DNA from 3 places in the Mesorhizobium captivum genome. Region 3 is predicted to be linked to each of the others. Evidence: predicted binding sites of a transcription regulator. Region 3 holds the regulator's gene; each other region holds the start of a gene.

Region 1 (3,278 bases), on a different contig from region 3:
CAGGCCAATGAGTACGCGGCCGCCAAATTCGGCGGGCTCCTCATTGGCCGTATCAAACACCGTCCAACTGTCGGTCGGGTCCTGTAGCGCGACGAATCTCATCCGAGACCCCTTCCATGAAGAGCCTCTAATATGGCAGACGTTTCATGGCGGTCCTGTGATATAGCCCACATAGGCTTTCGTCCGATTACTTCGATTCGATGCCGAACGGCAAATCCGCACAATGCGCTCGGGCAACGCAGCGCCGTCACTGCCCCGCCTGGTCGGCGTCGGTCAGCGTGCCGAGGAAGGCGACGATGTCGTCGATCTCGGCGTCCGTCAGCGCCGGCCTGTCGCCGGGTCTCTTGCCGTTGAAGGGCGGGTCGGTGTTGAGGTTTCCCCGGTAAGCTTTTGGCAGGTCGTCGAATTTGTTGACGGTGCCGTCGGCATTTTTCGGATACCAGCGGCCTGGGTCGCTGTCGCGGCTGGCGTAGAAGGCGACCGCCTCGCGCAGCGTGTGGAAATAGCCGTTGTGGAAGAAGCTCTTGCGCAGCGCCACGTTGCGCAGCGTCGGCGTCTTGAACAGGCCGCAATATTCAGCCCGGCCCTTGAAATCGGCGCGCAGCGGGCCGCACAGGCCGAGATCGAAATAGTTGGGATCGGCATTTGCCGGGATCGCCGGGTTGCGCGGCACGGCAATCGCGATCAATCCGAAATCGGTGAACTGCGGCGGCTCGCCGTCGTTCGCCGGTTCGCTCAAATGGCAGCTTGCGCAATTGCCCTTGTTCTCGTCTTCGAACAGCGCGCGGCCGTGCAACTCCTGCGCGGTCAAGGTCGGCTTGCCGGCGAGGAAGGCGTCGTAGCGGCTGGAATAGGGATAGAAATCTGCGCTGCTCTGCTCGAAGGTGCCGAGCGCTTCCACCGCCCCGTCGAAGGCCTCGGGCGGATGCTCGAACACGTCCGCGCCGAAGGCCGCCTTGAAGGCGTCGGCATAGGGCGCCTTGCGCAAAGCGTCGACTACGGCTCCTTCATCCTTGTTGCCCATCTCGAATGGCGAGAGCAGCGGGATCCTCGCCTGGTCCTTGCCGTGGTCGGCGCGTCCGTCCCAGGTCAGTCCGCCGGTCGGGCCGTTGTCGACGCTCTCGTCGCCCTCGTCCTCGGAATCATAGAAATGCTCGGTGAAGGCGGGCGCCGCCTGCAGGTAGCGCAGCGACGGCACGGCGCGCAGGCCGGGCTGGTCGAGATTCGACCCGCCCATCTCGACCGGCGCGGCCGATGCCGGGCCGAAGGCATGGTTGGGCTCGTGGCAGGACGAGCAGGCCTGCCTGCCCGACGCCGACAGCGACGGATCGAAAAACATTTTTCGCCCGAGCGCCGTCAGCGCTTCGGCGCGCGCGAAGGCTTCCGCGCGTGACATCGGACCGGGGCGGGTACTGCCCGCCGGCAGGCTGTCGGCCGGCCAGAGGATGGCGATGCCGGCAAGGGTTGCGAGCGTGGCGGATTTCCATCGTGGCATGGCTTTTGCGTAGGGATGGATTGCTACGGATTGATGACGTTTTGGATGCATTCAATTTTATGCGCCGAGTTCCTTCGCGCCAGCGTGACAGGTTCGCTTAATACCCATCGCGCACCACCCCTGTCACAAAGCTGACAACCACCCGCCCTAGCGTCGAGAAGCTCCTCCAGCCATTCCCCAGCCACGAGGCATTTCCCCATGATCCGGTCCTTTCTCTCCCTTTGCCTCGCCTCGACGGCGCTGGCATCGCTCACCGCTGCTGCCCAGGCGGTTCCTCCAGGCTATGACAAAATCGACACCGTCGTCGTCATCTATGCCGAGAACCGCAGTTTCGATAACCTCTATGGCGGCTTCCCCGGCGCCAACGGTTTGGCCAACGTCTCGGCCTACCAGGCGCGCCAGCTCGACCGCGACGGCAAGCCGCTTGCGGAGCTGCCGCCGGCCTGGGGCGGGCTGACCGGCAAGGGTGTGACGCCGGCGGTGACGGAAGCCCAGACGGCGCATCTCGCCAATGCCGTCTTCGCCATCGACGATCCCAAGGGTTTCAACGAGGGCACCGACGTCATCACCCATGATCTCTGGCACCGCTTCTACCAGGAGCAGATGCAGATCGACGCCGGCAAGAACGACAAGTTCGTCGCCTGGGCCGATTCCGGCTCGCTGGTCATGGGTCATTATGACGGCTCGGTGCTGCCGATGTGGGCGGTGGGCAAGAAATACGTGCTCGCCGACAATTTCTTCAAGGGGGCCTTCGGCGGCTCCTTCCTCAACCACTTCATGCTCGCCTGCGCCTGCGTGCCGTTCTACCCGCATGCCGACACCAGCCCGGTGAAAGGCCAGATCGCCGTCGTCGAGCCCGATGGCGTGACGCTGAAGGTAGCCGACAATTCGCCGGCCTCCGCGCTGGGTGGCGCTCCGAAATTCGTCAATGACGGGACGATCTCGCCTGACTTCTACGTCGTCAATACCATGCAGCCGCCTTACCAGCCGAGCGCCAACAAGCCGGCCGAGGGCGGCGACAAGGCGCTGGCCGATCCGGCGCAGCCGACCACGCTGCCGCCGCAGCACGACATCACCATCGGCGATCTCTTGTCGCTGAAGGGCGTGAACTGGGCCTGGTATTCCGGCGCCTGGCAGGCCTCGCTCGACGGCAAGAACGCGACGCCCGTGCCGAACTTCCAGTTCCATCACCAGCCCTTCAACTATTTCGCGGCTTACGCGCCGGGCACCGCCGCGCGGGCTGAACACCTCAAGGACGGCGGCCTCGATGGCGCCGAGTTCATCAAGGCGATCGACGACGGGAAGCTGCCTGCCGTCACCTTCTACAAGCCGCAGGGCAATTTGAACGAGCATGGCGGCTATGCCGACGTGACCTCCGGCGACAAGCACCTGGCCGACATCGTCGCGCATCTGGAGAAGAGCCCGCAATGGCAGCATATGCTGGTCGTCGTGACCTATGACGAGAATGGCGGCTTCTGGGATCATGTCGCGCCGCCCAAGGCCGACCGCTGGGGCCCGGGCAACCGCGTCCCGGCCCTCATCATCTCGCCCTATGCCAGGATGGGCACGGTCGACCACACGCAGTACGACACGACGTCGATCCTGCGCTTCATCACCGCGCGCTACGACCTGCCGGTGCTGCCGGGCATCGTCGCCCGCGACAAGGCGCTGCGCAACAACGACCAGCCGCCGATGGGGGATCTCACGGCCGCGCTCGATTTGACGAAGTGAGACGCTTTTCCTCTCCCTCCGCGAATGCGGGGGGAGAGGTGGCCGCGCAGCG
Region 2 (3,278 bases), on a different contig from region 3:
GTAGACGATCGCCTCGTCCGACGGCAGGCCGTAGCCGTTGCCGAAGCAGTAGATGCGGCTGTGCTCGAGGAAGCGGCCGACGATCGACTTCACCCTGATGTTCTCTGAAAGACCCGGCACCTGCGGCCTCAGGCAGCAGATGCCGCGTACGACGAGGTCGATCTCGACGCCGGCGCGGCTGGCGTCATAGAGCGCGTCGATGACGGTCGGATCGACGACCGAGTTCATCTTCATCCAGATGCGGGCCGGCCGGCCCTCGCGCGCATGGACGATCTCCTCGGAAATATGCCTCAGGATGCGGTTGCGCAACGTGAAGGGCGACACGGCAAGGCGCATCTCCTCGGCCGGTTCGGCATAGCCGGTGATGAAGTTGAAGATCTGCGCGACGTCGCGCGCGATCGTCGGATCGGTGGTGAAGAAGGACAGGTCGGTATAGATGCGGGCGGTGACCGGATGGTAGTTGCCGGTGCCGAGATGGACGTAGTTGCGCAGCCTTCCATCCTCGCGGCGCACGATCAGCGACATCTTGGCGTGGGTCTTCAATTCCAGGAAGCCGAACACGACCTGGACGCCGGCGCGCTCGAGATCGCGCGCCCAGCGGATGTTGGCCTCTTCGTCGAAGCGCGCCTTGAGCTCGACCAGCGCCGTGACCGACTTGCCGGCTTCGGCCGCGTCGATCAATGCACGCACGATCGGGCTGTCGTTCGACGTGCGGTAGAGCGTCTGCTTGATGGCGACGACTTCCGGATCGGCCGCCGCCTGGCGCAGGAACTGCACCACCACGTCGAAGGATTCATAGGGGTGGTGGACGATGATGTCCTTCTCCCGGATGGCGGCCAGGCAGTCGCCGCCATGCTCGCGGATGCGTTCGGGGAAGCGCGGATTGTAGGGCGTGAATTTGAGATCGTCGCGCGGGATGGCGACGATCTCGGAGATCTGGTTGAGCGCCAGCGGGCCGGTGAGCACGCTGATGCGGCTCGACGAGACGCCGAGCTCGCCGGCGACAAAGTCGCGCAACTCGGCCGGCATCAGCGTGTCGAATTCGATGCGGATCACGGACCCGCGGCGACGGCGCTTCAGCGCCGTCTCGAACAGCCGCACGAGATCTTCCGACTCTTCCTCGACCTCGATATCGCTGTCGCGGATGATGCGGAACGTGCCGGAGCCCTTGACCTCATAGCCGGGGAAAAGCTTGCCGATATAGAGGCCGACCGCCTCCTCCAGCGGGATGAAGCGCACATGGTGCTTGCGGTCGGGCAGACGGATGAAGCGCCGCAGCGCCACCGGCAGGCGCAGCAGCGCGCTCATCTCCTCGCCGTTCTTGCGGTGGCGCAATTGCAGCGCCATCGAGAAACCGAGATTGGGGATGAACGGGAACGGGTGCGCCGGGTCGATCGACAGCGGGGTCAGCACCGGGAAAACCTGCTCCTGGAAGTGCTCCTCCAGCCAGGCCCTCTCGTCCTTGCTGAGCCCGTCGCGGGTGATGCTCTCGATGCCTTCCTTGTTGAGCAGCTCCATCAAGGTCGACAGGCTCTTCTGCTGGTCCTCCTGCAGGCGTTCGACCTCGCGCAGCAATTGCTCGAGCTGCTGCTCGGGCGTGCGGCCGTCCGGGCTCTTCAGCGCAATGCCCTCGCGCACCTGGCCGGCGAGGCCGGCGACGCGGACCATGAAGAACTCGTCGAGATTGGCCGCCGAGATCGACAGGAAGCGGACGCGCTCGAGTAGCGGATGGCGCTCGTTCAGCGATTCCTCCAGCACGCGCCGGTTGAACTGCAGCCAGGAGAACTCCCGATTGACGAAACGGTCGGGATTGCCGCCGTCGGGGCTTGCCGCCTCGACGGTGATGAACTCGCTCTGTACAGGCCTCAATTCGGTCATGTTCCCGCTCTTGCCGCTACCGTTCTTTTCGAGCGCCCACATCGCCGGTCGTCACGGACGCTCTAACATGCCTTTGTGACGCATGATCCGTCGCGGAATCGCTCCGATTCCATGGTCATGCGCTTAACCGGCTCAACTTATCCTCTGCCAGCCTTTTGCGACAGTTTCATTTCATCGATCTTGCAAACTGCCCGGTTATGATCCAGATGCAAACGGGCCGAACTGAAGGAGACGACGATGGCAGGCGGTTCCATTCCCCATTTCCAGAACGACGCGGGCCATCCGGCGATCGACATCGGCGTCAAGGAATTCATGTGCACCGGCGCCAACCCGCCTTTCGACCATCCGCATGTGTTCCTCGACATGGGCGACGACGATGAGAAGGTCTGCCCCTATTGCTCGACCCTCTATCGCTATTCGCCGAAGCTGAAGGCGACGGAAACTCAGCCGGCCGGCTGCCTCTATATCGATCAGGCCGCCTGATCCGCAGATCATGGATGACTGCTAGATCATGGATGAGGCACGGTCCCGGCAGGTCGTCATCGCCGGGGCTGGCATCGCTGGGCTGACGTCGGCCCTTGCCTTTGCCGGGCGTGGCTATGCCGCCACGGTGCTGGAGCAGGCCGGCCAGCTCGAACCGGCAGGCGCCGGCATCCAGCTTTCCCCCAACGCGACCCGCATCCTGCGCCAGCTCGGCGCGCTCGACCGGTTACGGCTGAGTGCGATCCGGCCTGAAGCGGTGGTGCTGAAAGACGCTGCAACCTTGCGCGAGCTGGCGCGCGTGCCGCTGGGCCAGGTCGGGGAAGAGCGATGGGGCGCGCCCTATCTCGTGGCGCACCGCGCCGATCTGCAGGCGGCGCTGGCGGCGCGGGTGGCAGAGCGGCCCGAGATCCAACTCGTCACCGGAGCGCGGGTGACGGACATCGCCGTCGCGCCGCAAAATATCGTCGTCACGGCCCATAGAGATAGCGGCAGCATGGAGGCGGCCGGCGGCCTTTTGGTGGGCGCCGACGGCGTCTGGTCGTCGGTTCGGTCGCAGCTTGCCGGCAGGGAGCCCGCTTTCAGGAAAAGCCGCTTCTCCGGCGAGCTGGCCTGGCGCGCCACGGTTGCGGCGACAAGCGCCGCCGGCCAGGCGTTTGCGGCGATCGGCGCCGCCGACTGCGTCACCACCTTCCTGCATCCGGGCTTCCATATGGTCGCCTATCCGGTGAGCAGGGGCAGCGACTTCAACCTCGCCGCCTTCACCAAGGGCGAGCGCATCGCCGAAGACTGGTCGGGCCATGCCGACCCCGCCATTCTCGCCAGCTCCATGCGCGGCACGTCGGCGGCGCTGGCAAGGCTTGTCGCCTTGGCCGGGCCATGGACCGCGTTTCCGATCCACACCGTCGAGCAAAGGCGCT
Region 3 (3,278 bases):
ACCCACAACATGCAGCAGGCGGCGCGCGTGTCGCGGCAGACGGCGTTCATGTATCTCGGCGAGCTGGTCGAGTTCGACCGGACCGAGAAGATCTTCACCTCGCCCCGCGAGAAGCGCACGCAGGACTACATCACCGGCCGCTTCGGCTGAGTTCATACGAGGACACCATCATGGCCCATACGGTCGCTTCCTTCGACGAGGACCTGAGGCAGATCAGCCAGCTCATCCGTGACATGGGCGATCTTGCCGGCTCCATGGTCGGCGCCTCGACCAAGGCGCTGCTCAATTCCGACAACGCGATGGCGCAGCGCGTGGTCTCCGACGACGCCATCATGGACGCGCGCCAGCGCGAGCTCGACGACCGCGCCATCACGCTGATCGCCAAGCGCCAGCCGATGGCCGACGACCTGCGCAGCGTGGTCGGCGCGATCCGCATGGCCGGCGACCTCGAGCGCATCGGCGATCTCGCCAAGAACATCGCCAAGCGGGTCGGCTCGGTCGGCGTCAGCGCTGCGCCACGCGACCTGTCGCACTCCATCGACTCGATGGCGCAGTTGGTGCTGATCCAGGTCCAGGGTGTCATCGAGGAGTACACGGCGGGCGACGCCACGGCGCTTGCCAAGCTCAGGAACGACGACGAGCGCATCGACGTCAAATACACATCCGTGTTCCGCGAGCTCCTGACCTACATGATGGAGGATCCGCGCAACATCACGGCCTGCACGCATCTCCTGTTCTGCGCCAAGAATCTGGAGCGCATCGGCGACCATGTCACCAACATCGCCGAGAACGCCTATTATGTGCTGACCGGCACCCAATTGCCCGCGAACCGTCCGAAGCAGGACGAGACGGCGATGTCGGCTCCGGCGGCGTGACAGCGAAGGTACCTGCCAAATGATCGCCCCACGCATCATGGTGGTGGAGGACGAGGAGCCGCTGGGGGTGCTGCTCCGCTATAACCTCGAATCCGAGGGCTACCAGGTCGAGGTGGTGACCCGCGGCGACGAGGCCGAGATCCGCCTGCAGGAGAACGTGCCCGACCTTCTGGTGCTCGACTGGATGGTGCCGGCGGTTTCCGGCATCGAGCTTTGCCGGCGCTTGAGGATGCGCCCGGAGACCGAGCGGCTGCCGATCATCATGCTGACCGCGCGCGGCGAGGAAAGCGACAGGGTGCGCGGCCTCTCGACGGGCGCCGATGACTACCTGGTCAAGCCGTTCTCGACGCCGGAATTCATGGCCAGGGTCAAGGCGCTGTTGCGCCGCGCCAAGCCGGAGGTGCTGTCCAGCGTGCTCAAGGTCGGCGACATCGTGCTCGACCGCGAATCGCACCGCGTCTACCGCAAGAAGAGCGAGATCAGGCTCGGCCCGACCGAGTTCCGGTTGCTCGAATTCATGATGCGGCATCCCGGCCGCGTGTTCTCGCGCAGCCAGCTGCTCGACAATGTCTGGGGCGAGACGATCTATATCGACGAGCGCACCGTGGACGTGCATGTCGGACGCCTGCGCAAGGCGGTCAACAACGGCCGTATGCCGGACGTGATCCGTACCATCCGTGGAGCCGGCTACGCGATCCGCGAGGATTGATCAGGCCACGTTCTTCCCGGCGGCGCCTGCTCGCGCCTGGACGCCCGGCGCGAAAATCTCCTGGTCGACGAAGCTCAGCGCGCGCATGGCGCAGCCTTCGCGGATCAGCGGCAATTCGTTCGGCTCGGTGTCGAAGGAGATCGATTTGGAGTGCTGGCCGCCGGCGGTCTGGGCGATGGCTTCCCGCAGCGCCGGCTCGATCAGGTCGAAAGCCGCCGCGCTGACGCCGACCATGGCGACCGGCGCCGGGTCGATCAGCGCGAACAGGCTGCCCAGCCCAAAGCCCAGCGCCTCGCCCGCCCGGCGATAGGCCTCGCGCTCCGGCCCGTCTTTTTCACGCGCCTTCGTGGCAAGAGCCCGCATGTCGGCATCGCCGACGTCGACCGGCTCGGCGTCCTCGCTCATCTTCATGGCGCTGCGCCAGATGGCGTAGTTGCCGGCATAGGCCTCGACGCAGCCGCGGCGCCCGCAGCGGCAGAGCGCGCCGCCGGGACGGTGGATCATGTGGCCGAACTCGCCGCCTGAGGAATGTGTGCCGGTGAACAACTCGCCTTTCAGCACCAGCCCCATGCCGATGCCGTGCGAGAGCAGGATGGCGATGAAATTGTCGCGATAGCGGTCGGGGTCGCGCCATTGCAGCGCCACCGCCATCATGTTGCAGTCGTTCTCCATGGTGGCGGGAATGCCGAATTCATGCTCCAGGATGTCGGCGAAAGGAATGTCGGTCAGCGGCGTGATCGGCGACCACAGCATGGCGCGGGCATGGGAATCGGTGATGCCCTGGATGCCCATGGCGATGCGGGCGACGCTGGCGACATCGAGATCGGGGTCTTCCAGCCGACGCCGGACGATCGCCGTGCATTCGCCGATCAGCTCGTCGCGCGGCATGGTGAGGGTGTCGAGGCGCCGTTGCTCCTCGGCGATGACCTGGCCGGCATAGTCGATGACGGCGACGGAGAGGAAATTCAGCGACAGCACCACCGTCACCACCGCGGCCGCCTCGGGGTTGAGGGCGAGGCCGACTTGCGGCCGGCCGCGCTTCAGCGACGCGGTCTCGCTCGGCTTGCTCTCGGCCAGGATGCCTTCATGGATGAGGTCCGCTGAGATCGCCGAAATCGTCGAGTGGCTGAGCCCGGTGGTCGCGGCGATTTCCGTGCGCGACGGCTGGCCGGCCCGGCGCACGGCCGAGAGCACCATGGCGCGGTTGCGCCGGCGCAGGTCGTCGTGGCGGATTCCGACCGACATCCTTTCCTTCCTCCCGGGCGTCGCGGCCTTCTCATCATGCCATGGGCCGTCGCCGACGTGCCAGGATACTGGCAGAAGCTGCCGGGGCTGTCATTATTTATTGCGGGTCTCGAAAAAAAGTCTGCGGCACCTCAAGAACCATCATAATCGCAGTTGACAGCGCTTCGGCGTTGGATCAGTGTTTTTTCGAGGCTCGAAAAAAAGCCTCTGTGTCCGGCCTTCGGGCCAGTCTGGGTCGCGCCGCAAGGCGGCGCAGGGAGGAAAATCATGAAGAGTTTCGCAGCCGCCATGCTGGCGGGTGTCGCCATGTCGCTGACGCTGGCGTCGGTCGCAGAGGCGAAGGACAAGGTGGTCGGGGTTTCGTGGTCGAATTTCCAGGAAGAGCGCTGGAAGACCGACGAAGCGGCGATGAAGAAGGCCATCGAGGCCGCCGGCGACAAATATATCTC

The links. The regulator PhoB, encoded in region 3, activates phosphate uptake and scavenging genes when phosphate is short. The targets are predictions, from matches to a motif close to TGTCATNNANCTGTCAT.
Region 1: a site for PhoB is predicted at 1,518-1,534, ahead of RFM40_RS06570 (acid phosphatase). Genes of this name have one in related genera too.
Region 2: a site for PhoB is predicted at 2,036-2,052, ahead of RFM40_RS12825 (RNA degradosome polyphosphate kinase). Genes of this name have one in related genera too.

Annotation. Positions count from the first base shown of each region.
Region 1 is NZ_JAVIJB010000005.1:46,648-49,925, forward strand. Features, by position in the region: gene RFM40_RS06560 (hypothetical protein) at 1-102, opposite strand, end outside; gene RFM40_RS06565 (cytochrome-c peroxidase) at 248-1,495, opposite strand; gene RFM40_RS06570 (acid phosphatase) at 1,694-3,226, shown strand.
Region 2 is NZ_JAVIJB010000012.1:72,709-75,986, forward strand. Features, by position in the region: gene RFM40_RS12825 (RNA degradosome polyphosphate kinase) at 1-1,878, opposite strand, end outside; gene RFM40_RS12830 (zinc-finger domain-containing protein) at 2,116-2,361, shown strand; gene RFM40_RS12835 (FAD-dependent monooxygenase) at 2,390-3,278, shown strand, end outside.
Region 3 is NZ_JAVIJB010000003.1:91,771-95,048, forward strand. Features, by position in the region: gene pstB (phosphate ABC transporter ATP-binding protein PstB) at 1-150, shown strand, start outside; gene phoU (phosphate signaling complex protein PhoU) at 168-875, shown strand; gene phoB (phosphate regulon transcriptional regulator PhoB) at 895-1,584, shown strand; gene RFM40_RS04485 (ROK family protein) at 1,585-2,829, opposite strand; gene xylF (D-xylose ABC transporter substrate-binding protein) at 3,097-3,278, shown strand, end outside.